One region of the Serratia sp. LSHTC3 genome, then DNA from elsewhere that is predicted to be linked to it. Evidence: riboswitches for the same ligand, from Rfam matches in the RefSeq annotation. Region 1 holds a riboswitch; each other region holds the start of a gene.

What was found. Region 1 has a riboswitch for thiamine pyrophosphate ahead of thiM (hydroxyethylthiazole kinase). Riboswitches for the same ligand answer to the same signal wherever they lie in the genome.
Region 2: another riboswitch for thiamine pyrophosphate. It lies ahead of thiC (phosphomethylpyrimidine synthase ThiC); the one in region 1 lies ahead of thiM (hydroxyethylthiazole kinase).
Region 3: another riboswitch for thiamine pyrophosphate. It lies ahead of AC2CGI_RS03430 (TenA family protein); the one in region 1 lies ahead of thiM (hydroxyethylthiazole kinase).
Region 4: another riboswitch for thiamine pyrophosphate. It lies ahead of thiB (thiamine ABC transporter substrate binding subunit); the one in region 1 lies ahead of thiM (hydroxyethylthiazole kinase).

Annotation. Positions count from the first base shown of each region.
Region 1 is NZ_JBXUNP010000001.1:156,257-163,339, reverse strand. It holds gene gutQ (arabinose-5-phosphate isomerase GutQ) at 1-752, shown strand, start outside; gene AC2CGI_RS00805 (inhibitor of vertebrate lysozyme family protein) at 792-1,250, opposite strand; gene thiD (bifunctional hydroxymethylpyrimidine kinase/phosphomethylpyrimidine kinase) at 1,335-2,135, opposite strand; gene thiM (hydroxyethylthiazole kinase) at 2,135-2,926, opposite strand; TPP riboswitch at 2,962-3,058, opposite strand; gene AC2CGI_RS00790 (TetR/AcrR family transcriptional regulator) at 3,150-3,764, opposite strand; gene AC2CGI_RS00785 (YtcA family lipoprotein) at 3,982-4,245, shown strand; gene mdtN (multidrug transporter subunit MdtN) at 4,256-5,293, shown strand; gene AC2CGI_RS00775 (FUSC family protein) at 5,283-7,083, shown strand, end outside.
Region 2 is NZ_JBXUNP010000012.1:4,597-11,679, forward strand. It holds gene AC2CGI_RS23615 (YjaG family protein) at 2-592, opposite strand; gene nfi (deoxyribonuclease V) at 641-1,327, opposite strand; gene hemE (uroporphyrinogen decarboxylase) at 1,337-2,401, opposite strand; gene nudC (NAD(+) diphosphatase) at 2,440-3,207, opposite strand; gene AC2CGI_RS23635 (Rsd/AlgQ family anti-sigma factor) at 3,309-3,812, shown strand; TPP riboswitch at 3,852-3,976, shown strand; gene thiC (phosphomethylpyrimidine synthase ThiC) at 4,091-6,034, shown strand; gene thiE (thiamine phosphate synthase) at 6,027-6,677, shown strand; gene AC2CGI_RS23650 (HesA/MoeB/ThiF family protein) at 6,670-7,083, shown strand, end outside.
Region 3 is NZ_JBXUNP010000001.1:718,410-725,492, reverse strand. It holds tRNA gene AC2CGI_RS03465 (tRNA-Ser) at 309-398, opposite strand; gene mtfA (DgsA anti-repressor MtfA) at 491-1,291, shown strand; tRNA gene AC2CGI_RS03455 (tRNA-Asn) at 1,391-1,466, shown strand; gene gap (type I glyceraldehyde-3-phosphate dehydrogenase) at 1,521-2,531, opposite strand; gene AC2CGI_RS03445 (GlxA family transcriptional regulator) at 2,610-3,584, opposite strand; gene AC2CGI_RS03440 (SDR family NAD(P)-dependent oxidoreductase) at 3,711-4,445, opposite strand; gene AC2CGI_RS03435 (LLM class flavin-dependent oxidoreductase) at 4,459-5,481, opposite strand; TPP riboswitch at 5,632-5,734, shown strand; gene AC2CGI_RS03430 (TenA family protein) at 5,797-6,480, shown strand; gene AC2CGI_RS03425 (ABC transporter ATP-binding protein) at 6,477-7,083, shown strand, end outside.
Region 4 is NZ_JBXUNP010000003.1:460,045-467,127, forward strand. It holds gene AC2CGI_RS15000 (DedA family protein) at 1-231, shown strand, start outside; gene ilvN (acetolactate synthase small subunit) at 259-552, opposite strand; gene ilvB (acetolactate synthase large subunit) at 556-2,250, opposite strand; gene ivbL (ilvB operon leader peptide IvbL) at 2,362-2,475, opposite strand; gene thiQ (thiamine ABC transporter ATP-binding protein ThiQ) at 2,564-3,268, opposite strand; gene thiP (thiamine/thiamine pyrophosphate ABC transporter permease ThiP) at 3,255-4,862, opposite strand; gene thiB (thiamine ABC transporter substrate binding subunit) at 4,838-5,824, opposite strand; TPP riboswitch at 5,882-6,000, opposite strand; gene sgrR (HTH-type transcriptional regulator SgrR) at 6,038-7,083, opposite strand, start outside.

The DNA.
Region 1 (7,083 bases):
TCTTCGTGCATCCGGCGGAGGCGCTGCACGGCGATCTCGGCATGATCGGCGCCGATGACGTGGTGGTGTTCATCTCCTATTCCGGCCGCGCCAAAGAGCTGGATCTGATCCTGCCGCTGCTGGCGGAGAACGGCATTCCGGTGATCGCCATCACCGGTGGCAAAGAGTCGCCGCTGGCGCAGGCTGCGGCCTGCGTACTGGATATCGGCGTCGAGCGCGAAGCCTGCCCGATGGGGCTGGCGCCGACCTCCAGCGCGGTCAACACCCTGATGATGGGCGACGCCCTGGCGATGGCGCTGATGCGCCAGCGCGGTTTCAATGCGGAAGACTTCGCCCGCTCGCACCCGGGCGGCAGCCTGGGGGCGCGCCTGTTGAACCGCGTGCATCACCTGATGCGCACCGGCGAACGCCTGCCGCGCGTGAGCGAAAGCGCCAACGTGATGGAAGCGATGCTGGAACTGAGCCGCACCGGGCTCGGGTTGGTGGCGGTGTGCGACGCGCAGCAGCGGGTAGTGGGCGTGTTTACCGACGGCGACCTGCGCCGCTGGCTGGTGAAGGGCAACAGCCTGCAGGATCCGCTCAGCCCGGCGATCACCCGCCCCGGCTATCGGCTGCCGGAGCAGTGGCGCGCCGGCGAAGCGCTGGAAGCGCTGCACGAACAGCACATCAGCGCGGCCCCGGTGGTCAACATGGACGGCGTGCTGGTGGGGGCGCTCAACCTGCACGATCTGCATCAGGCCGGCATCGGCTGATCAACGCCGGGGGCGGCATCGTCAGCGCCCCCGGTCAGATCATTTCCAGTCGGGATTGTTCTCGAACTGCTGCTTAAGCAGCGCTTTCATGTCTTCATCCGGCTTGCCGAGCCACTGGTACTTGGCGTATTTCTTCGGATGATCGACGGCTTCCGGCCGATCTTCCACCTCGACCCGCACGCCCCAGGCCTGGGATTTATCCGCGCTGAACGCCACGATCAAAAAGTTGTTGCCGCAGTCGTGCGGTTTGCACAGATTGCCGACCAGATACTCTTTGCCTTTCCAGTTCAGATTCTGCGCCGGCGTAGAGGTGCCGACGCCCTTACGCGCCCAGCCCGGCATCCGCGCCTGGCCTTTGACCATGTTTTGCCAACTGGCCTGATACCCCGGCTGCTGAATCAAATCCGACGTGGTGACGATCTGCTGGGCAAAGCTGCCCGCGCTGAAGCTGAGCAGTGCGCCGAAGAGGGCGCAACGCAGCGCCTGGTGTCCCGTCATAGTCCTTCTCCCTAGGTTAAATCAGGTTTCGCCCATAAAACCGGGCCTGAACTAGTCAGACCACGGTTGCGGCAAAAAGTTGGCTCACCACCAGGCGTGAAAATGATGCACCGGCCCAATGCCGTGCCCCACTTCCAGCGTATCCGCCTGTTGCAGCGCTTGTTGCAGGTAGTCCTTGGCGGCGGCCACCGTGGCCGCCCAGTCGGCATGGCGCGGGCGCAGCGCCGCCAGCGCGGCCGAGAGCGTGCAGCCGGTGCCGTGGGTATGGCGGGTGGCGACGCGCGGCGCGGTAAAGCGCTGCTCGCCTTCGGCGGTAAACAGCCAGTCCGGGCTCTCGCTTTCGCTCAGGTGGCCGCCCTTCATCAGCACCGCCCGGCAGCCCATCGCCAGCAGCGCCCGCCCCTGCTCGCGCATCTGCGCTTCATCTTCCGCCGGCGCGCACGCCAGCAGCGCCGCCGCTTCCGGCAGGTTCGGCATAATGATCGACACCAGCGGCAACAGCTCGCGCCGGATAGACTCTACCGCCTCCGGCGCCAGTAACGGATCGCCGCTTTTCGCCAGCATCACGGTATCCAGCACCACAAATTCCGGCCGGTAATGGCGCAGACGTTCGGCCACCGCCTGTACGATGTCGGCATTGGCCAGCATGCCGATCTTGACGCTGTCGATGCGCACGTCGCTGAACACCGAGTCCAGCTGCGCGGCGACGAACGCCGGATCGATGTAATACACCGACTGCACGCCGCGGGTATTCTGCGCTACCAGCGCGGTGATCACCGAAGTGCCGTAGGCGCCGAGCGCCGAGAAGGCCTTTAAATCGGCCTGAATGCCGGCGCCGCCGCTGGGATCGGTGCCGGCGATGGTCAGCGCGTTAATACGTTTCATCACAGATCCTCCCCGCGCAGTTGATACAGGGCGTCGAGGAACGCCGGCGTAAAGCTGCCCGGCCCGGCGGCCTGCCTGGCCGCGAGGCCGCCGCAGTGTGACATCACCCGACAGGCGGTCGCCACGTTGTCCAGGCGATCGCCCGGCAGGGCGCAAAACGCCGCCGCCACCGCCGACAGCGCGCAGCCGGTGCCCACCACCCGCGTCATCAGCGGGGAGCCGCCTTCGATCGCCCAGTCGCGTTGGCCGTCGGTGACGTAATCCACCGCGCCGGTGACCGCCACCACCGCGCCGCTGCGCCGCGCCAGCTCACGCGCGGCGGGCAATGCCGCCAAGGAATCGTCGCCGCTGTCCACGCCGCGGCCGCTGGCCAGCAACCCGTTGAGCGCCATGATTTCCGAGGCGTTGCCGCGTATCGCCGCCGGTTGCTCGTCCAGCAGCTGTTTAGCGAAGGCGGTGCGGTAGGAGAGCGCGCCGACCGCCACCGGATCCAGCGTCCAGGGCTTGCCGGCCTGATTGGCGGCGGCCACCGCCGCCCGCATCGATTCGGCGCGCAGCGCGTTGAGGGTACCGACGTTGATCAGCAGGCCGTCGGCCAGCGCGCTGAACTGCGCCGCCTCTTGCGGCTCCACCACCATCGCCGGGGAGGCGCCGAGCGCCAGCAGCACGTTGGCAGTCAGCGATTGCACCACTTCGTTGGTCAGGCAGTGGATCAGCGGAGGCCGCTGTTGGAATTGGGTCAGGCAGGCCGCGGCGCGGGCGCCGGGTAGTGCATCAGGTCGAGCGATCATATTCCTCCCAACCGGCGTTCAAGAAGGCGGCGCCGGTTGAGCGGCCGTGACTTCCCTACGCTGGCATTATCCAGATCAGGTAATACGGGTATTTCTCAGCCTTCACGCGGAAGGGCACCCCGAGTCATGAAAATCAATAGGTTGTGATCAACATTGCGTTAATCCCTGCAGGGGATCATGCCAGCGGCGGCGCGGACAAACAAGCGATTAAATTGGCTCGCGCCTAAGCGATGCTTCCCTCTTTTCCCGCCAGATACAGGCTCAGCACGCCGGGCAGCTCCGCCAGGGTAAACGCCACGTTCTGCGGCGCCGTTTTGAAGATGTGGTGCAAGGTGCCGGCCACCAGGCTTTGCAACAGCCGGGTTTGCTGCAGGATCTCCGCTTCGGCGGTCTCGGGGCGGCGCAGCTGCAGCACTCGGGCGATCAGCGCCAGGAAGCTGGACTTTTCATCCGGCAGGTTCATTTCCCGCATCACCGGCAGGTAGTCGGCGTGCTCGCGCAGGTACTGCGCATAGGGAGAAAACAGTCGCTGGATCACCTCTTCAGCGGAGAGGCGCCTCCACTCGTCGTCGCTGGCCAACGCCATGTCGCGCACCAGCGCCTCGATCGATTCGGTGTGCCGATCCGCCAGCGCCTTGATCACCGCGTGGCGATCGGGGAAAAAGTGATACATCGAGCCGATGGAGGTTTTGGCGTGCTTGGCGAGCCGCTGCATGCTGAGCGCCGCCAGCCCGTCCTGCGCCACGATCGCCGCCGCCGAATCCAGAATGGTTTGTACGCGTTGCCGCCCTCTTTCCTGCTGCGGCTCCCGCCCGGTGATGTGTTCGTCGATTTGCATATTCGTTTCTGCCCGCTGTCATCAACGCATTATACCCATTTGCCGCCGCGAAGGCAGGGTGACACAAAAAACTAGATTAACTCCTCTAGTTTAGAGTAGAGTATTTATTCTAGTTTCTCCTTGCGCAAGCGTGAGGAAGACAAACAGTGACCTCACTCACTGAAAAAGAGTCATTCCATTCGGCCCGTCGACCAAGCCAATCGCCAGAGAACGCCCTATGCCCGACAAAAAACTGCTTATCACCTGCCTGACCGCGCTGCTGCTCACCGGGTGCTCACCGGCACCGTCCATGGTGGTGTTCGGCGCTTCGTTCCCCGACTGGCTGTTTTGCCTGTGCGGCGGCGTGGCGGGCATGGTGGCGATCCACCTGCTGCTGCGCACCCCGGAAAAACGCGCCTGGCTGGCGCCGCAGCTGCTGACGTATCCGGCGCTGACCGCGCTGATCGCCATGCTGACCTGGTTACTGGTTTTCCCCCACTGAGACTGACGCCATGACCCAACCACAAACCTCCAACAAGCGCAGACTGCTGGTGCTTACCCTCCTGGCGTTGACGCTCATCGTGGCCGCCGTCGTCGTCTGGCGGGTGGAAAACGCCCCCACTACCGACGATGCCTACGCCTATGCCGACACCATCGACGTAGTGCCGGAGGTGAACGGCCGCATCGTCGAGATGCCGATCCGCGACAACCAGGAAGTGCGGCAAGGCGATCTGCTGTTCCGCATCGATCCGCGCCCTTACCAGGACGCGCTGGCGGCCAGCGAAGCGCGCCTGATCACGCTGAATGAACAGATCAAACTGACGCAGCGTTCGGTCAACGCGCAGCAGTACAACGCCGAATCGATGAACGCCATCGTCAAACGCTCGCAGGCGCTGGTGGCGCAGGCGACCGACACCCTCAACCGCCGACAGAAGCTGCTCGGCAAGAACTACGTTTCGGCGGAAGAAGTGGAAACCGCCCGCACCTCCCAGCGCTCGGCGCAGGCGGAACTGCAGGCCGCATTGCTGCAGGCGAAACAGGCGGAAGCCGCCGTCAGCGGCGTCGAAGCCCTGGTCGCGCAGCGCGCCGAAGTGCAGGCCGACATCGCCATCGCCAAGCTGAATCTGGAATTTACCGAGGTGCGAGCGCCGTTCGACGGCCGCATCGCCTCCCTGAAAACCACCGTCGGCCAATATGCCTCCAGCGCCAAACCGGTGTTCACGCTGATCGACACCCGCCACTGGTACGTGGTCGCCAACTTCCGCGAAACCGACCTGAAAGGCGTGCATCCCGGCGTGCCGGCCACGCTGTATTTAATGAGCGACGCCGGCCAGACCTTCAGCGGCAAGGTAGAGTCGGTCAGCTACGGCGTGCAGCCCGACGACGGCGGCAGCGTGCTGGGCGGGCTGCCCAACGTGTCGCGCAACATCAACTGGGTGCACGTTTCTCAGCGCTTCCCGGTCAAGATCGCGGTAGAGGCTCCCAACCCGGCGCTGTTCCGCGTGGGCGCTTCGGCGGTGGCCAAGCTGAACCTGCGCCATGAAGAATAAAACGATGTATCGCGGCTGGCTGTCCCAGTTGATCGACGAGCTGCGCCCTTCGGACAGCCGCATAAACCTGGTGATCCGCGCCCTGCTCTCCAGCGCGATCGCCATCGTGATCTCGCAGACGCTGCAGGTACCGTGGCTGGCGCTGTCGCTGATCGCGGTCTTCTTTATCACGCAGTCCAATATCGTGATCACCCGCGCGATCGGTATCCTGTTTTTCGTCAGCTCCACGCTGGCGATCGGCGCCGCTATCCTGGTGCTGAAGTTCACCTACGACTACCCGATGCTGCGCATCTTGCTCTCCAGCGCGCTGTTTTTCCTCAGCGTGTTCCTGATGCGGGTGACCAAGGTTGGGGTGCTGTTCTTCCTGATGGCGCTGGTGGTGATCTACACGCAAAGCTTTGTCGATCTCACTCCGCAGGCGGAAGTGGTGATACGACTGGTGCTGTGGGTATGGGTGGCGATCAACTACGCCATCCTGCTCACCCTGCTCGTTAATACCCTGCTGCTGCCGGCCGAACCGCTGAAACAGCTAAAGGGTCGGATGAACGCGGTGTTGGACGAAACCCGCGCTATGTTGACCAACGGCGGCGAGACGCGCGATCTGAGCGCCATCTCCCAGCACGCCACCGAGCTGCATAAGCTGCTGCGCTTTTCGGTGATGCGCAGCGATCGCTGCCGCGCCAACGAGCCCGGTTATCTGGCGCTGATCACCCTGGTGTTGCAGCTCAATATCCTGGCCTACCAGCTGCCGCCGGCTTTCGGCGCGGCCGCGCGTCAATTGGCGCAAGAGATAGATGCCGCCTGCCGCGCACTGCAAACCGCGATAAGCCACGAAAGCGCACTGCGATTTTCCGTCGCGATCGCCGGCAGCGACGATCCGCAGGTGCCAGCGCCGCTCAATGAAATGGCCAGCCTCCTGCAGGTCTACGCCAACCGCAGCGACTACGCCGACGCCCTGCAGGCCGCGCCGCCGCCGAAAGTGCCCTTCTTTACCCCCGACGCCCTGACCAACCCGGTTTACATCCAGTTTTCGTTGAAAACGCTGCTGACCGTACTGGTCGCCTACGTGTTTTATACCGCCGTCGATTGGTCCGGCATTCATACCATCATGCTGAGCTGCCTGATCGTGGCGCAGCCCAGCCTCGGCGCCACACAGCGGCGGGCGCGGCTGCGTCTCGGCGGCGCGGCGATCGGCAGCCTGCTGGCGCTGATCTCGGTGGTGTGGATCATGCCTCACCTCGACAGCCTCGTCGGCTTGCTGCTGCTGACGCTGCCGGTGATCGCCCTCTCCGCCTGGATCGCCGCCGGCTCCGAGAAAATAAGCTATGCCGGGGTACAGATCCTGTTCACCTTTTCCCTGGCGCTGCTGGAAAGCTTCGGCCCGGTCACCGGGCTGACCGAGATCCGCGATCGCCTGATCGGCATCGTGCTGGGGGTAGGGTTCGCCACCTTCATTCACGCCACGCTGTGGCCGGAATACGAAGGGGAGTCACTGCGGCAGCAGGTTGCCAACGTGCTGCGGGAACTGTCGCGCTTCCTCGGCGGCGAGAACACAAACGCCATCGGCATCTGGCAAAAGATCGAGGGCTGCGAAGCGGTAGTGGCCCGGGTGACGCTGGAGCCAACCTGGCAGCTGGCGGACGATAACCATGAAAGCTTCACCCGGCATATCCAACTGATCTTTAACCAGACGCGCAGCCTGTTGCTGACCAGCGAAAAGCTCAACACCTATCTGGCAGGCAGTGGCGCGGCGCTGTCCGCGCAGGAACGCCAGGCGCTGTTCGAGGTGC
Region 2 (7,083 bases), on a different contig from region 1:
CTTATTGCGCTAAATTTATCCCGATGTTGCTGACACCGGCCTCCCGCAGGTCGGATCGCAGCCCCTTGATCAGGTCTATGTCGCGCTCTTCACAGGCGTCCAACAGGCGGAAAATTTCCCATTGAATGTCCCATTCTTCCTCTACCGCAGGCAAACTTTCCAACTCTTCGTCGGTCATTTCCTTACCGGCTTGGGTCATTTCCAACATCGCCACGGTACGAATCGATGTTTCGCTGATGGCGATGGCGTGCTCCAGCGTCTCCCCGCCGAGCCGCGAATGGATCAGTTCCCCTAATGCGATACAGGCATCAATTGCCGGGTAAACGCCGTAAAGATCGTAATCTTCCGCCGACGGAATCGCCTCTTCCAACTTCTCGAGCTGGCTGTCGAAGTTGACCTTGGCATCCTTCACCACCAGCGTTTCCCACACCAAATCCAGAATGCGGCGATAAACCGCCGGATCGCCGAACTCGGTCTGTTTGCAGAACATCTGGTAATTCGGGTACATACGCTCGCACAAACTGGCCATAAAGGTCAAATGTTGCCAGCCCTCGAGCCGTTCCAGACGTAAATGAATCGGGTTACGTAGCATGCTTTACTCTCTTACGCGTTATCTGCGGCGCAGTGTACCCGAAATCGCTCATGGCGACACCTCCGGATGCTGCTGCAACCACCGCTGAAACGCCGGACGGCGCGAAGCGATGGCGTCGGCCCAACGGGTCGGCTCCGGCAAACGGTAGCCCGCCATGCAGCGCTGCACCCACGCCAGCGCGCTGTCGGCGCCCACGCGGTGACCGGTAGAGATGAACAGCGGGTTGCAACGCGCCTTGCTACGCCATACCCAGCCCAGCTGTTCTCCCTTATCTTCCAACGGCGACAGCGCGCCGACGGCGGCGTCCAGCGGCGCGAATTTGCCGCACAGGCGCTTCTTGGCCACGCCGATGGTCGGCACATCGACCAGCAGGCCGAAATGGCTGGCGACGCCGAGGCGCCGCGGATGTGAAACGCCGTGCCCATCGACGAAGATCAGCCCCGGTTTTTGCCGCAGCTGCGCCCAGGCGGCCAACAGCGCCGGGTATTCGCGAAACGACAGGAAACCCGGGATATAAGGCATGACGGTGGCGATGCGCGCCACCTGATACTCCACCAGCTCCAGCGACGGATAGCGCAGGATGGCGATGGCGGCGCGCGTCACCGCGCCCTCTTGCTCGAAGCCCACATCGGCGCCGGCGATGAACGCCGGCGGTTCGGCCGGCAGCTCGTCGTAGCGAATGACTTCAGCGGCGCGCCGCAGCTGTTCGGCGCGCAGAGCCGCCATATCGGTCACATCGGATCCTTAACGGTGGTATTTCGCCGACTGCGCGTGTACCGCCTCGACGAAGGCCCCGGCGTGCTCCGGCGGCACATCCTGATGGATGCCGTGGCCCAGGTTGAACACATGACCGTTGCCGTGGCCGAAACCGGCCAGAATGGTCTCCACTTCTTCCGCGATGCGCGCCGGAGAAGCATAAAGCATCGACGGATCCATATTGCCCTGCAGCGCCACTTTGTCGCCTACGCGACGGCGCGCGTCGGCGATGTCGGTGGTCCAGTCCAGCCCCAGCGCATCGCAGCCGGTGGCGGCCATCGCCTCCAGCCACTGCCCGCCGCCTTTGGTGAACAGCGTTACCGGCACGCGGCGGCCGTCGTTTTCACGCAGCAAGCCATCGACGATCTTGTGCATGTAGTGCAAAGAGAACTCGCGGTAATCGCGCCCGGTCAGCACGCCGCCCCAGGTGTCGAACACCATCACCGACTGCGCGCCGGCCTTGATCTGGGCATTGAGGTAAAGGATCACGCTGTCCGCCAGCTTGTCCAGCAACAGGTGCAGCGTGGCCGGCTCGGCATACATCATCTTCTTCAGCTTGGTGAAGGCCTTGCTGCTGCCGCCCTCAACCATATAGGTAGCCAGCGTCCACGGGCTGCCGGAAAAGCCGATCAGCGGCACTTCGCCCTTCAGCTCGCGGCGGATGGTGCGCACCGCGTTCATCACATAGCCCAGCTCCACTTCCGGATCGAACGCCGGCAGTTTGTCGACGTCGGCGCGGCAGGTGACGGGGGAGCTGAAACGCGGGCCTTCGCCGGCTTCAAAGTACAGGCCGAGCCCCATGGCGTCGGGAATGGTGAGAATGTCGGAGAACAGGATGGCGGCGTCCAGCGCGTAGCGGCGCAGCGGCTGCAGCGTAACCTCGCAGGCCAGCTCCGCGTTCTTGCACAGCGACATGAAATCACCGGCCTGGGCGCGAGTCGCCTTATACTCCGGTAAATAACGACCGGCCTGGCGCATCATCCATACGGGGGTCACATCCACCGGCTGACGCAACAGCGCGCGCAGGTAACGATCGTTCTTCAACTCAGTCATTTATGGGGCTCCCTTAATAATCTGCCGGCCATTGTACATTATTCTGCCCGGCACAGCGCCACGGTGTCCTCAATCAAGCGGCGCGCCACGGTGCCGGGCGGCGGCAACAACGGCAGTTGGTCGTAACGATACCAGCCGGCATTGAGCAGCTCCTTGGGATCGTGACGAATCTCACCCTGGTGGTAATCGGCCATAAAGGCCATCATCAGCGAGTGCGGAAACGGCCAGGGTTGTGACGTGACGTAGCGCAGGTTCTTGATTTCAATATTGCTCTCTTCCATCACTTCGCGCGCTACCGCTTGCTCCAGCGTTTCGCCCACTTCAACGAAACCGGCCAGCACCGTGTGAATGCCGCCGCGATGGCGCACGTGCTGCGCCAGCAGGATCTGATCGTCGCGCCGAATGGCGACGATCACGCAGGGCGCGATCTGCGGGTAGTAGCGCTCCTTGCAATGGCCGCACAGGCAGGCGCTTTCGGTGCGGCTGAGGTGCATCTCATGGCCGCAGTAGCCGCAATAGCGATGGGAGCGGTAGAAATCCGCCAACTGCACGCCGCGCCCGGCCAGCTGGAACAGACCACGATCCTGATCCAACAACTGACGCACCGACCCCATCTCCCGCGGCATCGCCTGGCGCACCAGCCAGACCGGCGCGCCCTCCCACTCACCGATGACGCGCGCCATGTGGCCCTGCAGGCCGAAGGCGGCGGCGGTCCCCGACGGCAATTCACCGTTCGGTAACCAAAGTTTGCTTTCATGGCTGACGATCCACCAGCCGTTTTCATTGCCCGTTAATGCAAGTTCCATATCGTTGTTGCACAACCTCAGCTTCACTGGCACTCTACAAATCGGCTTTGTTACATTTTAATAACTTACCGGTTACTTTTGTTACTTACACGGAGTCAAACATGCTCAACCGTTTGGAAAGGCTGACTCAGCGCGTTGGCGGTAGTAATGAATTAGTTGATCAATGGCTTCAGGCCCGCAAGCAGTTGCTGGTCGCCTACTGCACGCTGGTAGGCCTCAAACCGAATAAAGAAAAGCATACGCCGCTGAATGAAAAAGCGCTGGAGAACTTTTGCCATAACCTGGTGGATTACCTCTCCGCAGGGCATTTTCATATCTATGACAGAATTATCAAACAAGTGGAAGGCGCAGCCAGTCCGAAAATGTCGCTGGCGGTGAACATCTACCCCAAGCTGTGGGCCAATACCGAACAGATCATGGCGTTCCACGATCGCTATACCGAAGTGGATATCGATCAGGAGGTTTGTCTGGAATTCCACCAGGCCTTGTCGGATATCGGCGAAACGCTGGCGGCGCGCTTTGCGCTGGAAGATAAGCTGATCCTGCTGGAAGCGGAAGCCACGCAGCAACCGCTGCCGGACCAGGCGCTGGATCCGGCGCGTTAAAATTTTATAGTTTTTTTTCTTATCCCTCCTATACTGGGGGGCATCTTGTCGGAGTGCCTAGCGCCTGATTTGTTCATCGAATCAGCCAGGCTGAGACCGTTAATTCGGGATCCGCGGAACCTGATCGGGTTAATACCCGCGAAGGGAACAAGAGTAATCTATCGCCACAGACACGGCCTTCCCCTTGCGGGTGCCCTGCCTTATCGGCCACCATCATTACTCCCTCCGAGCTCCAGACAAGCAACTTTCCCAACCCAACACACTGGTAGGAACTTGCTATGTCTAACGTTAATCCACCGCGCGCCCGTAAGGCGCAACGCGAAGCCGCCCAGCAGTTTATCGACACCCTGCAAGGCATGGCTTTCCCAAACTCACGCCGCATCTACCTGCAGGGTTCGCGCCGCGATATCCAGGTGCCGATGCGCGAAATTCAGCTCAGCCCGACCCTGATCGGCGGCAGCAAAGATAGCCCGCAGTATGAACCCAACGAGGCGATCCCGGTGTATGACACCGCCGGCCCGTACGGCGATCCACAGGCCGAGCTCGACGTGCACGCGGGCCTGACCAAGCTGCGCGCAGGCTGGATCGACGCGCGCGGCGATACCGCCACCCTGAGCGGCGCCAGCTCCGGCTTCACCCAACAGCGGCTGGCGGACGAAGGCCTCGATCACCTGCGTTTCGAACACCTGCCGTTGCCGCGCAAGGCGTTACCGGGCAAGTGCGTGACCCAACTGCACTATGCCCGCGCCGGCATCGTCACCCCGGAGATGGAGTTCATCGCCATCCGCGAAAACATGGGGCGCGAACGCATTCGCGGCGAGGTGCTGCGCCACCAGCATTCGGGCCAGGGCTGGGGCGCCAACCTGCCGGACAACATCACGCCGGAGTTCGTGCGCCAGGAAGTGGCCGCCGGCCGCGCTATCATTCCCGCCAATATCAACCACCCGGAGGCGGAGCCGATGATCATCGGCCGCAATTTCCTGGTGAAGGTGAACGCCAATATCGGCAACTCGGCGGTCACATCGTCGATCGAAGAAGAGGTGGAGAAGCTGGTGTGGGCCACCCGCTGGGGCGCAGACACCGTGATGGATCTCTCCACCGGCCGCTACATTCACGAAACCCGCGAATGGATCCTGCGCAACAGCCCGGTGCCCATCGGCACCGTGCCGATCTACCAGGCGCTGGAGAAGGTCAACGGCGTGGCGGAAAACCTCACCTGGGAGATGTTCCGCGATACGCTGCTGGAACAGGCGGAACAAGGGGTCGACTACTTCACCATCCACGCCGGCGTGCTGCTGCGCTACGTGCCGATGACCGCCAAACGCCTGACCGGCATCGTGTCGCGCGGCGGCTCGATCATGGCCAAATGGTGTCTGTCGCACCATCAGGAAAACTTCCTCTATCAGCACTTCCGTGAAATCTGCGAGATCTGCGCCGCCTACGACGTTTCGCTGTCGCTCGGCGACGGCCTGCGCCCCGGCTCAATTCAGGACGCCAACGACGAAGCCCAGTTCGCCGAACTGCATACGCTGGGCGAGCTGACCAAAATCGCCTGGGAATACGACGTGCAGGTGATGATCGAGGGCCCAGGCCACGTGCCGATGCAGATGATCCGCCGCAACATGACCGAAGAGCTGGAACACTGCCACGAAGCGCCATTCTACACCCTCGGCCCGCTGACCACCGATATCGCCCCGGGCTATGACCATTTCACCTCCGGCATCGGCGCGGCGATGATCGGCTGGTTCGGCTGCGCCATGCTGTGTTACGTCACGCCGAAAGAGCACCTCGGCCTGCCGAACAAAGAGGACGTCAAACAGGGCCTGATCACCTACAAGATCGCCGCTCACGCCGCCGATCTGGCCAAAGGCCATCCGGGCGCGCAGATCCGCGATAACGCCATGTCCAAGGCGCGCTTCGAATTCCGTTGGGAAGATCAGTTCAATCTGGCGCTCGATCCGGCCACCGCGCGCGCCTATCACGACGAAACCCTGCCGCAGGAATCCGGCAAGATCGCCCACTTCTGCTCGATGTGCGGGCCGAAATTCTGCTCGATGAAGATTTCACAAGAGGTGCGCGACTACGCCGCCGCCCAAGAGGCCGCCAAACCGATCGAGGTGCAGCTGACCGGCATGGAGAAAATGTCCGCCGAGTTCCGCGCCCGCGGCAGCGAGCTGTATCACAGCGCCGGCAATTTGCAGGAGGAGACCAGCAATGACTGATATCACGACCCCCTTCCCGGCAACGCCTCACAAACTGGGGCTTTACCCGGTCGTCGACAGCGTGGAATGGATCGCTCGCCTGCTGGAGGCCGGCGTCACCACCATCCAGCTGCGCATCAAGGACCTGCCGGATGAGCAGGTCGAAGAGGATATCGCTGCCGCCATCGCGCTGGGCCGGCGTTATCAGGCGCGGCTGTTCATCAACGACTACTGGCGGCTGGCGATCAAGCACGGCGCCTACGGCGTACATCTGGGCCAGGAAGATCTCGATACCACCGATCTGGCGGCCATTCACCGCGCCGGGCTGCGGCTGGGGGTCTCCACCCATGACGACGCCGAACTGGCGCGCGCGCTGGCGGTGAAACCGTCCTACATCGCGTTGGGGCACATCTTCCCCACTCAGACCAAAGACATGCCTTCGGCGCCACAGGGGCTGGCGGAGTTGAAACGCCACATCGCCGGTTTGGCGGATTACCCGACGGTGGCGATCGGCGGGATCAGTATCGATCGCGTGCCGGCGGTGCTGGCGTGCGGCGTCGGCAGCGTGGCGGTGGTCAGCGCCATCACCCAGGCACCGGACTGGCGCGCGGCGACGACCGAGCTGCTGCGGCTGATCGAAGGCGAGGATCCGAACGATGCTTAACGATCAGGAATTCCTGCGCTACAGCCGCCAGCTGCTGCTGGAGGACGTCGGCCCGGAAGGCCAGGAGAGACTCAAGCGCGCCACGGTGCTGATCGTCGGTTTAGGTGGGCTCGGTTCCCCGGCTTCGCTGTATCTGGCCGCCGCCGGCGTCGGCACGCTGCTGCTGGCCGACGACGACCAGCTGCACGTCACCAACCTGCAGCGGCAAATCCTCTACCGCAGCGCCGATACCGCCACCGGCAAGGCGGCGCTGGCGCAACGCCACCTGCAGGCGCTGAACCCGTTGGTGGAATCCATCCCGCTGGCGCAGCGGCTGCAAGGGCAAGCGCTGCGCGACGCGGTCGCACGCGCCGATCTGGTGCTGGACTGCTGCGACAATATGGCGACCCGCCATGAGGTCAATGCC
Region 3 (7,083 bases), 560 kb from region 1:
TTTTCAAGGGATAGCGGACTCAGACCGTGCACGCCCCTGCCGGCAGGCATTATCGCCGTGACGGTTTCACACCTTCAGCGTGATTGGCATGCATAGCATTGGGCTTGCCGCAGGCGCCATACCGGATCCAAGCGCAACGTGGCTCACAAAATGAAGAACATAATCGCAAAATGCTATTCGTTGATATTGCACGAGTTATAATGCGAGAAAGGATCTCGGCCAACGCAAACCGGTTTCATATCCAACGGTTTACAAGCATTAGCGAAAGAAAAGGATTTTGATTCAATGGGGAATAACGCGGGGTAAAGTGGCGGAGAGAGGGGGATTTGAACCCCCGGTAGAGTTGCCCCTACTCCAGTTTTCGAGACTGGTCCGTTCAGCCGCTCCGGCATCTCTCCTGACAACGCTTGCTATCATGCCCGCTTTTGCGGCATTTTTACAGCATTAGCATACCGCTGAACGTTCAAGTGATGAGTTTACGAGCAACCTGATGATTAAATGGCCGTGGAAAGCGACTCAACCCTCTCAATCCCAGGCAGACATCGAGGCCCAGTGGCAGGACGCGCTGGCGATCCCGCTGCTCTCGCCGCTGAATGAGCAGGAGCGGCAGCGGCTGGTGGCCGTCGCCGGGCAAATATTGCAGCAAAAGCGCATCGTGCCGCTGCAGGGGCTGCAGCTCACCTCGCAAATGCAGGCGCGCATCGCCCTGCTGTTCGCCTTGCCGGTGCTGGAGCTGGGCGCGGAATGCCTCGACGGCTTCAACGAAATTCTGCTCTACCCCACCCCGTTCGTGGTGGAAGACGAATGGCAGGACGAGATCGGTCTGGTGCACTCGGGGCCGGTGGTGCAGTCGGGCCAAAGCTGGGAACAGGGGCCGATCGTGCTCAACTGGCAAGACGTGCAGGACTCTTTTGACCTCTCCGGTTTCAATCTGGTGATCCACGAAGCGGTGCACAAACTGGATATGCGCAACGGCGGCGTCGCCACCGGCGTGCCGCCGATCCCGCTGCGCGAGGTGGCCGCCTGGGAACATGATCTGCACGCCGCGATGGAAAGCCTGCAGGACGAGATCGACATGGTCGGCGAAGAGGCCGCCAGCATGGATGCCTACGCCGCCACCGATGCGGCCGAGTGCTTCGCCGTGCTGTCGGAGTATTTCTTCAGCGCTCCCGAACTGCTGGCCGAACGCTTCCCGGCGCTGTATCAGCACTTTTGCCGCTTCTACCGCCAGGATCCGCTGGCGCGCCTGCTGCGAGACCAGGCGGAAAACGACGCGCAATGGGCTGATTGACGGGCGCATTGCTCAGATACCGAGCAGTCGCACCGCCTGGGGCAATTTAGCGTTGACACACCCGGAGCCGCTGGATATGATGCGCCCCGTTCACACGATTCCTCTGTAGTTCAGTCGGTAGAACGGCGGACTGTTAATCCGTATGTCACTGGTTCGAGTCCAGTCAGAGGAGCCATATTTAGAGAAGCCCGCTTAAGGAAACTTAAGCGGGCTTTTTGCTGTTGGGCGTTTAGAGCCCGCGTTGTTCCATCAGCAGCGCCAGATCGACCAAGCGGTTGGAGAAGCCCCACTCGTTGTCATACCAGGCGAGCACTTTCACCAGGTTGCCGCCGATCACCAGCGTGGACAGGCCGTCGATGATCGACGAACGCGCATCGCCCCGATAGTCGCTCGACACCAGCGGTTCATCGCTGTACCCCAGGATCCCTTTCAGCGGGCCGGACGCCGCCGCCGCGCGGAAAGCGGCGTTGATCTCCTCCACCGTCGCCGGGCGTTTCAGCGTCACCGTCAGATCGACGATGGAAACCACCGGCACCGGCACCCGCAGCGAATAACCGGTCAGGCGGCCGTCCAGTTCGGGGATCACCTTGCCGAGCGCCTTGGCCGCGCCGCTGGAATAAGGCACGATCGATTCCGCCGCTGCCCGCGCGCCGCGCAGATCTTTTTCCGGCTGATCGTGCAGCGCCTGGCTGTTGGTATAGGCATGCGTGGTATTCATCAAGCCGTATTCGATGCCGAACGCCTGATGCAATACCTGCGCGGCGGGCGCCAGCCCGTTGGTGGTGCAGCTGCCGTTGCTGACCACCTTATGCAGCGCCGGATCGTAGAGGTGATCGTTAACCCCCATCACCAGCGTGATGTCGTCATTCTTGGCCGGCGCCGAGATAATCACCCGCTTGGCGCCGCCGTGCGTGATGTGCACTTCCGCCTTGGCTTTATCGGTAAAGAAGCCCGTCGCTTCGATCACCACGTCCACGCCCACGCTGCTCCAGGGGATTTCGGCGGGATCGCGCTGCGAAAACACCTGAATCGGCCGGCCGTCCAGCAGCAGCTGGTTGTCGCCGGCTTCCACCCTGGCCGCCAGCGTGCCGGAAAGCGTGTCGTATTTCAGCAGGTGCGCCAGCGTCTTGCTGTCGGTCAGATCGTTGATCGCCACCACTTCAAAATCGCTGCGCCCCAGCGCCGCGCGCAGCACGTTGCGCCCGATCCTGCCGAAGCCGTTAATGCCTACTCTCACCATGATGCACTCCTCATTTGTGGACTTTGCCTAAAATCTAGCGCCGACCAGAAGCGGCGTAAATGACGTTTACCAATCAATTTACGCCAAATTGCGCGCATGAAAGCGTTCGCGGTATTCGCTCGGGGTCAGCTGCAGTTTGCGCTCAAACACCCGCCGCAGGTTAAGGCCGTTGCCGAAGCCGGTGGCCAGGGCAATCTGCTCGATACCTTCCGCGCTCTGTTCGAGGCGCTGCCTGGCGGTATGCAACCGCCCCTCTTCGACGAATTTGGCGGGAGAAATGCCCGTCTCGCGGGTGAACACCCGGGTAAAGTTGCGCGGGCTCATCGCCACGCGCTCGGCCAACCGATCGACGCTGAGATCGTCGGCGAGGTTTTCCAGGATCCAGGATTGCAGGTCACGGATCGGCCCCGGCGATTTGGCCTGGTTGAGCGGGTAGCGGCTGAACTGCGCCTGCCCGCCGGGGCGGCGCAGAAACATCACCAAGTCCTGCGCCACTTCGCGCGCCTGCACGAAGCCGTAATCATCCTCCACCAGCGCCAGCGTCAGATCGAAGCCGGAGCTGACGCCGCCGGAGGTCCAGATCGGCCCGTCCTGCACGTAGATTGGGCCGTTTTCGACCTGCACCCGCGGGAAGCGCGCCTGCAGCGTTTCCGCCAGCCGCCAGTGGGTGGTCGCCCGCCGCCCGTCCAGCAACCCGGCTTCGGCCAGCAGCAGTGCGCCACCGCAAACGGAAGCGATACGGCGCGCCTGCGGCGCCGCGCGGCGCAGCCAATCGGCGACCAGGGCACCCTCTTCTTCGGTCGCCCCCTTGCCGGCGACGATCACGGTATCGCGCGGCAGGGCCGGATCGAGATCCGCCAGGCGATGATCGGCCAACAGGCTCAGCCCGGACAGGCCGTGCACCACCCGGTGAGATTGCGTGGTGGCGACCGCGATCTGATACAGCGGCGTCTCGGCAGGGCTCAGGCGATTGGCCTGCATCAGGATATCGGCGATGCCCGCCGCTTCGAACAGCATGCCCCCTTCAGGGACGATAATCAGGAATGAGTGCATGGCGATAATATAAATAACAATCAAAACAGGCCAGGCGACCACTGTATAAGAAAAGCCCCGTCGGTTCACCCTGCGGGTATAAAAAAGCCCGCCGATAATCACCGACGGGCCAGGAAGGAACGGCCATCAAGCCTGCGGCAGGTTCACCCCGCCGGCGCGTGCCAATTGCGCCAGCAGCGCCGTTTGAAACGCCTCGTCGTGTACCGCGGCGTGAGGCTCGAACCGCTGCTGATGATGCCAATAGCCGCCGGAAATCAGTGCCTGCGGCTCATCGCTGCTCACCAGCCACGCCTGCGTCACGTGTCCCAGCGCCAGATCGTCGGGCGCATCCGCGCCGCCCATTTTGGTTGGCACCCAGCCGGGATCGACCGCGCTGCTGATGACGCCGGGCCACAGGCGCGCCACGGCGGCGGCCAGCGCGGTGACGAACAGCTTGCTGTCCGAATAGGAGCCGGCTGCGCCGCCAAGCCAGTCCACGCCGTTCAGTTCCGCCACGCCGTCAAAGTGCATGCTGCTGCTCAGGTAGACGATGCGATCGGGGCGTTCGATCAGGGCCGTCAGCAGATAGGGCGCCATCACGTTCACCGGCATCACCTGCGGCCCGGTGAACATGCCGGCGTTGTGGATCACCGCATTCGGGCGGCCAAGACGATTCACCTGCTCGGCGACCTGCCGGATCTGCTGCACCTCGGACAGATCGCCAATCACCGCCTGCGCGCCCTGATCCAGCAGATCGCGCACCGCCTCCAGACGGCCGGGGGCGCGCGCATGCAGGATCACCTGATGCCCTTCCTCCAACAGCGTTTGCGCGGCGGCGCGGCCCAGCCCGTCGACCGAACCGGTAATGAAAATGCGTGACATGCCACTCCTCCGTTTAGCGCCAGCCGAGCGCCGGCGCGACATGGGTTAAAATCGATTCGATAACGTGGGCGTTATAATCCACGCCCAGCTGGTTAGGCACGGTCAGCAGCAGCGTATCCGCTTCGGCGATGGCCTCGTCCTGCGCCAGCTGCTCGATCAGCGCGTCCGGCTCGGCGGCATAGCTGCGGCCGAAGATCGCCCGGGTCTGCGCGTCGATATATCCCAGCTGATCGCCCTCTTTGCCGCTGCCACCGAAGTAATTGCGATCCCGCTGATCCACCAGCGCAAAGATGCTGCGGCTCACGGAAACCCGCGGCTCGCGCGCATGGCCGGCCTCTTGCCAGGCGGCGCGATAGGCGCGGATCTGCTTGGCCTGCTGGATATGGAAGGGTTCGCCGGTCTCGTCATTCTTGAGCGTCGAGCTTTGCAGGTTCATGCCCAGCTTCGCCGCCCAGACGGCGGTGGCGTTCGAACCGGCGCCCCACCAGATGCGATCGCGCAGCCCGGCGGAAAACGGCTCCGGCCGCAACAGCCCGGGCGGATTGGGGAACATCGGCTGCGGATTGGGTTCAGCGAACCCTTCGCCGCGCAGCGCTTCCAGAAAGACTTCGGTATGGCGGCGGGCCATGTCAGCGTCGGTTTCGCCCTCGGCCGGGGCGTAACCGAAATAGCGCCAGCCGTCGATCACCTGCTCCGGCGAGCCGCGGCTGATGCCGAGCTGCAGCCGCCCGCCGGCGATCAGATCCGCCGCGCCGGCGTCCTCCACCATGTACAGCGGATTTTCATAGCGCATGTCGATCACGCCAGTGCCGATCTCGATACGTTGGGTTTTGGCGCCGATGGCGGCCAACAGCGGGAACGGCGATCCCAGCTGGCGCGCGAAGTGGTGCACGCGAAAATAGGCGCCGTCCGCGCCCAGATCTTCGGCGGCAACCGCCAGATCGATGGACTGCAGCAGCGCATCCGCTGCGGAACGGGTGCCGGACTGGGCGGAAGGCGTCCAGTGGCCAAACGAGAGAAAACCAATCTTTTTCATCGGGCATCGTCCTCAAAGGCAAAATCATCGGCCTACAGTGACAAAAACCGCGCGCCTTGCGCCAGCAAAATCGCCCCCGATCGCACTAAACGAACCGATTGCCGCCGCGCCGCCCGGCGATTGTAATCAAAAAACAAATGTCGTATAACAGGCAGCTCCGAGGGGTGTCCTGTTACGGGCTGAGATGGCGCAAGCCGAACCCTTTGAACCTGATCTGGGTCATGCCAGCGAAGGGACGGTTAGGCAACAACGCAATCACCCGTTGCCTGTTCATACCTCAGCGTGCCCGGATCTCCACTGACTCAAGGAGGTCCCATGTCCATCACCACCCTGTTCGAAAGCGGTCTTTACGGCCGGCTGCGCCACCATGCCGGCAGCCACTGGCAGGACTACGTCGATCACCCGTTTCTGCAGCAGCTGGCCGCCGGCACCTTGCCTGAACGCGCTTTTCGCCGTTACCTGACCCAGGACTATCTGTTCCTGCTGCACTTCGCCCGCGCCTACGCGCTGCTGGTCAGCAAGCTGCGCACCCTGCCGGAGATGCGCGCCGCCACCGCCTCGCTCAACGGCATCGTCGCCGAGCTGCCGCTGCACGTGGCCTACTGCGCCGAATGGGGGCTAAGCGAAGCGCAGATCGCCGCCCAGCCGGAAGCGGCGGAGACCATGAACTACACCCGCTACGTGCTGGATATCGGCCATGCCGGCGACGCCCTCGATCTGTTGGCCGGTCTGCTGCCCTGCGTGGCCGGCTATGCCGAAATCGGCCTGCGGCTGCTGTACGATCCCGCCACCCAGATGGAGGGCAATCCTTACGCCTCCTGGATCCGCAACTACGGCGACGAGGGCTATCTGGCCGGCGTACGCGCCGCCATCGAACTGCTGGAAACCGTTGGTCGGCAGCGCGGCGCACAGGATCGCTTCACCGAGCTGGCGCAGATTTTCACCACCGCCACCCAACTGGAGTCGGCATTTTGGCAGATGGGGCTGAACGCCTCATGACCTCTCCGCTTCTCCCGCCCGGTATCCAGGTGCGGGATCTCAGCCTGCGTTTCGGTCAGCACATCGTCTTCGACCGGCTGAGCTTCGACATCGCCGGCGGCAGCTTCGTCGCCCTGCTCGGCGCCAGCGGCGCCGGCAAAACCAGCCTGCTGAAGATCATCGCCGGCCTGGCGCAGGCCAGCTCTGGTTCGGTGACCGGCAGCGACGGCCTGCCGATCGCCGGGCGCATCGCCTACATGGGGCAAAAAGATCTGCTTTACCCGTGGCTGACCATCGAAGAGAACGTCGCCCTCGGTTCGCGGCTGCGCGGCGAAACGCCGGATCGGGTTTGGGCGGCGCACCTGCTGGAGCGCGTGGGCCTGGCCGCGCATGGCCGCAGCCTGCCCGCCTCGCTGTCCGGCGGCATGCGCCAGCGCGCCGCCATCGCCCGCACGCTCTACGAACGCCAGCCGATCGTGCTGATGGACGAACCCTTTTCCGCGCTGGACGCCATTACCCGCGCCGAGATCCAGAGCCTGGCCGCCGAGCTGCTGGCGCAAAATACCGTGCTGTTGATCACCCACGATCCGATGGAAGCCTGCCGCCTGAGCCACCGGCTGCTGG
Region 4 (7,083 bases), on a different contig from region 1:
CTGCTTGCGGCGGCGCTGCTGGTCTGGCTGGCGGTATGGTTGAGCTGGCGCTGGTGGCGCGAGGGCAAGCGCAGCGCCGATCGGCTGAGCCGTTGGCTGACACCGCTGCGGCTGCGCGTGGTGTGCGGATTGAGTTGGCTGGCGGCACTGGCGGCCGGTTATGCGCTGAGCCAGCAGCCTCTGATGCCGGTGTATCGCCACCTGCTGTGGCAGGTGTTGTCCGGGCAATGATTGCGGGGGCATTAGCCCCCGTTCGCCTTACTGGAAGAACGCTTCCAGCTGTTCAAATACCCGCACGTCTTCGCTGTGGCGCTTCACCCGCAGCACGTCTTCCAGCTTTTCCACCTGGCTTATCATTTGTTCCAGCCGCTGATCGTCGGCGACCAATAGCCAAATGCGGCTCTGTTGGCCGTCGTTCAATGGCAGGCACAAAATGCCTTCGACGTTGAACGCGCGGCGGGCGAACAGCCCGCAAACGTGCGACATCACGCCGGGATGGTTACGCACGGCCAGCTCCAGGATCACCTGGGGTTTATCTTGTGGTTGCAGCATGGCTTATTCTCCAATCATGTCGATGTTGGCGGCGCCCGGCGGCACCATCGGGAATACTTTTTCGTTGATATCGATCAGCGCGTGGATCAGGCAGGGGCCCGGGCGTTGGATCGCCTCGGCCAGCGCCGCCTGCGGATCTTCCGCGGCGTTCAGATCGCAGGTATCCAACCCGAATCCGGCGGCGATCTTCAGGAAGTCGGTGCGCTTCGGATAGGCGGCGGCGAAGATGCGCTGTTGGTAGAACAGGGTTTGCTGCTGGTGCACCAGCCCCAGCGCCTGGTTGTTCATCAAAATGATTTTCACGTCCAGATCGTGCTCGACCGCTGTGGCCATTTCCTGAATGTTCATCATCAGGCTGCCGTCGCCGGAGAAGCACAGCACTTTGCGCTTGGGCTCCGCCAGCGCCGCGCCGATCGCCGCCGGCAGACCGAAGCCCATGGTGCCCAGGCCGCCCGACGTCAGCCACTGGCGCGGCCGGCTCAGCGGATAGGCCTGCGCCACCCACATCTGATGCTGGCCTACGTCGGTGGTGATAATAGCGCTGTCGTCCACGCAGCGCGCGGCGGCCAGCACCAGGCCGTAATGGCTCAGCGGATCGTCGGCGTTCGGCATGTTGAACGGGAATTCGCGCTTCAGGTCATTGACGGTGTTCAGCCATTCGCTGCGCGGCTGCGTGTCGATCTGCGGCAGCAGCTGTTGCAGCACCTGGCCGACGTCGGCATGGATCGCCACGTTGGCCTGTTTGACCTTGCCCAGCTCGGCGCGGTCGATATCCACATGAATGATGGCGGCGTTAGGGCAGAACTGCTCGGTTTTGCCGATTGCCCGATCGTCGAAACGCGCGCCCAGCACGATCAGCAGATCGGCTTCCTGCAGAATGAAGTTGGTGCTGCGCGCCGCGTGCATGCCCAGCATGCCCAGCGACAGCGGGTGTTCCACCGGCATCGCGCCCAGCGCCATCAGCGTCATGGTGGTGGGCAGACCGGCGCGTTCGGCCAGTTCCACCGCTTGCCGGTGGGCGTCGGCGCAGATGATGCCGCCGCCCAGATAGAGGATCGGGCGCTTTGCCCGGTTGATCATCGCGGCGGCCTGCGAAACCAGCGCCGGATCGAAGCTCGGAGCGGCGTCCGGCACGGCGATCGGCGGCAGCTCTTCCAGCGTGATGGTGGCGGTTTGCACATCTTTCGGCACATCGATCCAGACCGGGCCGGGGCGGCCGGACTCGGCGATGCGGAAGGCGTCGCCAATCACCTGCGGCAGTTCGCGGATATCGCGCACCAGATGGTTGTGCTTGGTGATCGGGATGGAAATGCCGTAGGTGTCCACTTCCTGGAAGGCGTCGGTGCCGATCATCGAGGAGGGCACCTGACCGGTGATGCACACCAGCGGAATGGAGTCGAGTTTGGCGTCGGCGATGGCGGTGACCAGGTTGGTGGCGCCCGGCCCGCTGGAGGCGATGCACACCGCCGCCTTGCCGTTGGCGCGCGCCATGCCTTGCGCCATAAAGCCCGCGCCCTGTTCGTGGCGCGCCAGCACGTGGTGAATACGGGTGCTTTGGCTCAGCGCGTCATACAGCGGCAGCGCGGCGCCGCCGGGAATGCCGGCGACGGTGGTGATGCCCTGACGCTCCAGCAGATGAACGATCAATTGTGCGCCGGTGAAGCTGGTGCCCGGTTGAGGCGTGCCCGAAGTTGCCATGTTCCTGTCCTTTCTCAAGGCCGGTGAGCTTTGCTGGGCAGGGTGCTAAAACAAGAAACCCCGCCCGGTTTGCGCCGGCGGGGTTTGGGAATCGATGCGTTGATTCGGACCCTACGGCGCATTGCCGACGACCACCACCACACGCACGACGACCACCGCGGCTGGTAGCGCGGTAACTAGTAGGGTCGAAGTCAGCGAGGATGCGATCACAGGGAACCTTATCATCAGTAAAAAAAGTCAGGTTTTTATAAAAACACAGGCGCAAAATTCGCACAACAGGTTTATTGGCGCAGCATAAAAAACGCGCGTCAGATCACGCTTTGCCCGAAATGCCCAGCACGCGCGCTTCGGGCGCGCTGCCGTCCAGCAGGGCCTGCGTCGGGCCATCGTAATAGATGCGGCCGTCGACCACCAGCAGCGTGCGCGGCGCGATGCGTGCGGCGTCGTCGAGGTTGTGCGACACCATCAGCAGCGTCAGGTTGCGCTGTTCGCATACCGTCTGCAGCAGTTGCAACATCTCGTTGCGCAGCGCCGGATCGAGCGCCGAGAAGGGTTCGTCGAGCAGCAGGATCGGCCGTTGGCGAATCAAACAGCGCGCCAGCGCGGCGCGCTGACGCTGGCCGCCGGAAAGTTGCGACGGCAGGCGCTCCAGATGCTCTTCCAGGCCGACCTGACGGGCGATGTGTTCTCGCTGTTGACGCTGCTGCGCAGTCAAGCGCAGACCGGGATCCAACCCCAGCCCGATGTTCTGCGCCACCGTCAGATGCGCGAACAGGTTGTTTTCCTGAAACAGCATCGACACCGGCCGCTTGGCCGGCGGCGTGGCGGTGTGGTCTTCGCCGTTCAGCAGCAGCCGGCCGCTGGCCGCCGGCAGAAAGCCGGCGATCAGGCTCAGCAAGGTGCTTTTACCGGCGCCGCTGGGGCCGAGCACCGCGACGCGCTCGCCCGGCTGGATGCGCAGATCAAAGCGCATCGGCAGGTGGTCATACAGGTAGGTCAGTTTTTCAAGCGTCAGCATGGCGGCCCGGTAAGCGTTCAATCAGGGTAAACAACAGGAAGCACAGCAGCAGCAACAGCAGCGCGGTCACCGCCCCGTCGTTGCTGCGATAGGCGCCAATCTGCTGATACAGGTAAAAAGGCAGGGTACGGAAATGCTCGTTGCCAAACAAGGCGACCACGCCGAAGTCGCCGATCGACAGCACGCAGGCGAAGGCCAGCGCCTGCGCCAGCGGGCGGCGCAGGGCGCGCAGTTCGATCAGCCGCAGCCGTCGCCAGCCGCGGATATCCAGCGACAGGCACAGCGGGTTGTAACGTTCGGCGAGGTCGCGCATCGGGTTCTCCAATACCTTCAGTGCATAGGGCACCGCCATCAGCGCATTGGTGAGGATCACCAGCGCATAGGGCGACTGCGGCAACCCCACGGTATCGCTCAGCAGCAGGAAGAAGCCGGTGGCCAGCACGATGCCCGGCATCGCCAGGATCACCATGCCGCTGAGCTCCAGAGCCTGGCCGCCGCGCAGCTGCTGCCGCAGTTTCAGCTCGCGGCTGCTCCACAGCAGCATCATCGTGAGCGCCACGCACAGCAGCCCGGCGCCGAGGGCGATGCGTAGCGACGTGAACAGCGCCTGCCACAGCACCGGCTGGCGCAGTACGTTGAGGATAGCCTGGTTGGCGCCATCGGCGATCACCGCCAGCAGAGGCGGCAGCAGCAGCAACAGCGCGGCGGCGATCAGCAGAAAATCGCCGACGCGTCGCCACAGGCTGTCATCCGGATTGCGCCAGCGCTGGGCGTGGGTATGCCCCACCGGCAATGCCTGGCTCAGGCGCTGACTGATCAACACCAGCCCGAGACAACAGCCCAGCTGGATCAGCGCCAGCATGGCGGCACGCCCCAGATCGTAGTCGTAACTCAGCGCCTGGTAGATCGCCAGTTCGATGGTGGTGGCCTGTGGCCCGCCGCCCAGCGACAGCACGGTGGCGAAGCTGGCGAAGCACAGCATGAAGATCAGCGCGCCGCTCGGCAGGATTTGGCGGCGCAGCGCCGGCCATTCGACGAAGCGGAACTGCTGCCAGCCGCTCATACCCAGTTGAGCGGCCAGCTGGCGCTGCTCTACCGGAATGTTCTCCAGCGCCTGCAGCAACAGGCGGGTGGCCAGCGGCAGGTTAAAGAACAGGTGCGCCAGCAGAATGCCCTGCAGACCGTAGGGCGAGAAACCATACTCGACGCCCAGCCAGCCGCACAGCGTCGCCAGCCAGCCCTGGCGCCCATAGACGCTGAGCAGGCCGAATACCGCTACCAGCACCGGCAGCACCAGCGTCATGGCGCACAGCCGCAGCAACAACTGCCGGCCGGGGAAACGGCGGCGATAGAGCGCGCGCGCCAGCAGAATGGCGGGCAGCACCGAAATCAGCGCCGACAGCAGCGCCTGCAGGAAGGTGAAGCGCACCACGTGCCACAGGTAACTGTCCTGCCACAGGCTGCGCCAGTCGCTGTCCGGCGCGTGACGCCACAGCGAACCCAGCGCCAGCGCGGCGACGAGCAGGATCAGGCCGGCGGCCAGCAGCCCCGGCCAGAGCCAGCGGGGGATCAGCGGCTGACGGCGGTTTGCCATGCCCGGATCCAGCCGCCGCGTTGTGTGGCCACCTCTTCGGCGCTGTATTGCAGCGCGGTCTGCGGCACGTTCATCTGCTCAAAGCCGACGGGCAGCGGGGTGTTGATCACCGGGTACATCCAGTTGCCGGTCGGGATGGTGTTCTGGAATGCCGGCGTCACCATGAACCGCATGAAACGCTCGGCCAGCTCAGGCTGTTTGGCGGCTTTCAGCTTGCCCGCCACTTCCACCTGCAGGTAGTGGCCTTCGCTGAACGTGGCGGCGGCGTAAAGGTCTTTTTTCTCTTCGATCAGGTGGTAGGCGGGAGAGGTGGTATAGCTGAGCACCAGATCGCCTTCGCCTTTCAGGAACAGGCCGTAGGCTTCGCTCCAGCCTTTGGTGACGGTGACGGTCTTCTTCGCCAACTGCTGCCAGGCGGCCGGCGCCTTGTCGCCATACACTTTTTGCATCCACAGCAGCAGGCCGAGCCCCGGCGTGCTGGTGCGCGGATCTTCGTAGATCACTTTCCAGTTGCGGTCGCTGCTGACCAGCTCCTGCAGGCTTTTCGGCGGGTTCTTCAGTTTTTCTTTGTTGTAGACGAAGGCGAAGTACCCGTAGTCGTAAGGCACGAAGGTCGCGTCCTGCCAGCCGCCCGGCACCGTCAGCCTGGCGGTATCGACGCCGCTCGGCGCGAACAGGCCGGTTTGCTGCGCCGCCTGCAGCAGGTTGTTGTCCAGCCCCAGCACCACGTCGGCGGCGCTGTTCTTGCCCTCCATGCGCAGGCGGTTCAGCAACGAGACGCCGTCTTCCAGCGCCACGAACTTCAGTTCACAGTCGCATTCGGCCTCGAAGGCTTTTTTCACCGCCGGGCCAGGGCCCCAGTCGGCGGCGAAGGAATCGTAGGTGTAAACCGTCAGCGTCGGCTTGGCGAACGCCGGCGCGGCGCACAGCAGCAATAAGCAGGGCAGATATTTTTTGACCACGTTGCACTCCTGAAAAATAAGGGGGCAAGGGCATCTGAGGGGGCGAGGCGGCGTCGCCGGTTCGCTGGGCTCAAATCCCTCCGCCGGTATTGACCGGATCAGGTTCGACGGGTGTGCTCTCAGCGGAAAATCAGGCTTATTACGCGGCCCGGCTCTCCGCACCCCGTTGAGACGGCGCTATTGTAAAGATTAACCGACTTGGGCGAAAGGCGCTTATGTCTCCGGCGGGGCAAACCAGGCGGACTTGAAGTCGAACCAGCCGAGGGTGTTCATCCGCACGCCGCGCATGCTGCGCTGGCCGTGCAGCTGCAGCCAGTGGTGGAACAGCGGATGCAGCTGGTGGTTGCTGACCAGACGCTGGCAGAACTCCGCCAGCGGCAGACGGTTGGCGCGCCACAGCGCCGCGTCCTGCGCCAGATCTTCGTTCATGCAATGCTGCATCAGCGGCAGTTCGTACAGCGTGGCGAACAGCGAAAACTCCAGCGGCAGATAGAAGTTGGCGCTGCCAAGCCACAGATCGCTGCGCGCGTCGCCCTGGTGCCAGGTGGCGTAATCCACGCTTTGCACGATCAGGCGGATGCCGTGCTGCGCCAGCAGCGGCTCGATCGCCTGACGGATGGCGTGAAACTCCGAATGCTCATTGAAGTGGGTCATCGTCAGTTCGGTCAGCCCCGCCGGTTTGGGCTGCTGCGCCAGCGCGCGGTTGTGGTGCCAACGGGGCAGCAGGCCGTACGCCGGCGACCAGTAGCGTTGGTAGAGCGGCCCGGCGTGGCTCAGCAGCGAAATGGGATTGATCAATTCGCACAGCCAGCTGCGAATGGCGGGATCGGCGGCCAGCGGGGAGCGCCGGTCGAACAGCAGGAAATAGCAGCCCTCTTCCAGCCGGCTTTCCAGTTCGTTGTTGCCGGTTTCATCGCCCTGCAGCTGTACGCCGGAATGCACCAGTTCTTCGGAGAACTCCGGCAGCACCCAGATATTCACCTCGTCGATCAGCGCCCGGTAGCCAAAATAGTCGTCGAAGGCGTGGATCTTCATCTGGCTGGGGAGATTGCGCACTACGCGATAGGGGCCGGTGCCGATCGGATGGCGGGCGAAATCCGGCAGTTCGCGCCATTCGCGCGGCAGGATCATGGCGTGCACGCTGCCCAGCAGCCAGGGCAGCCAGTGGTCGGGGCTGCGCAGATGCACGTCAATCACGAATGGCGTCGGCGAGGTGACGCTCTCGATATGCGAGAACAGCGGTTGCGAGGTCAGACGCG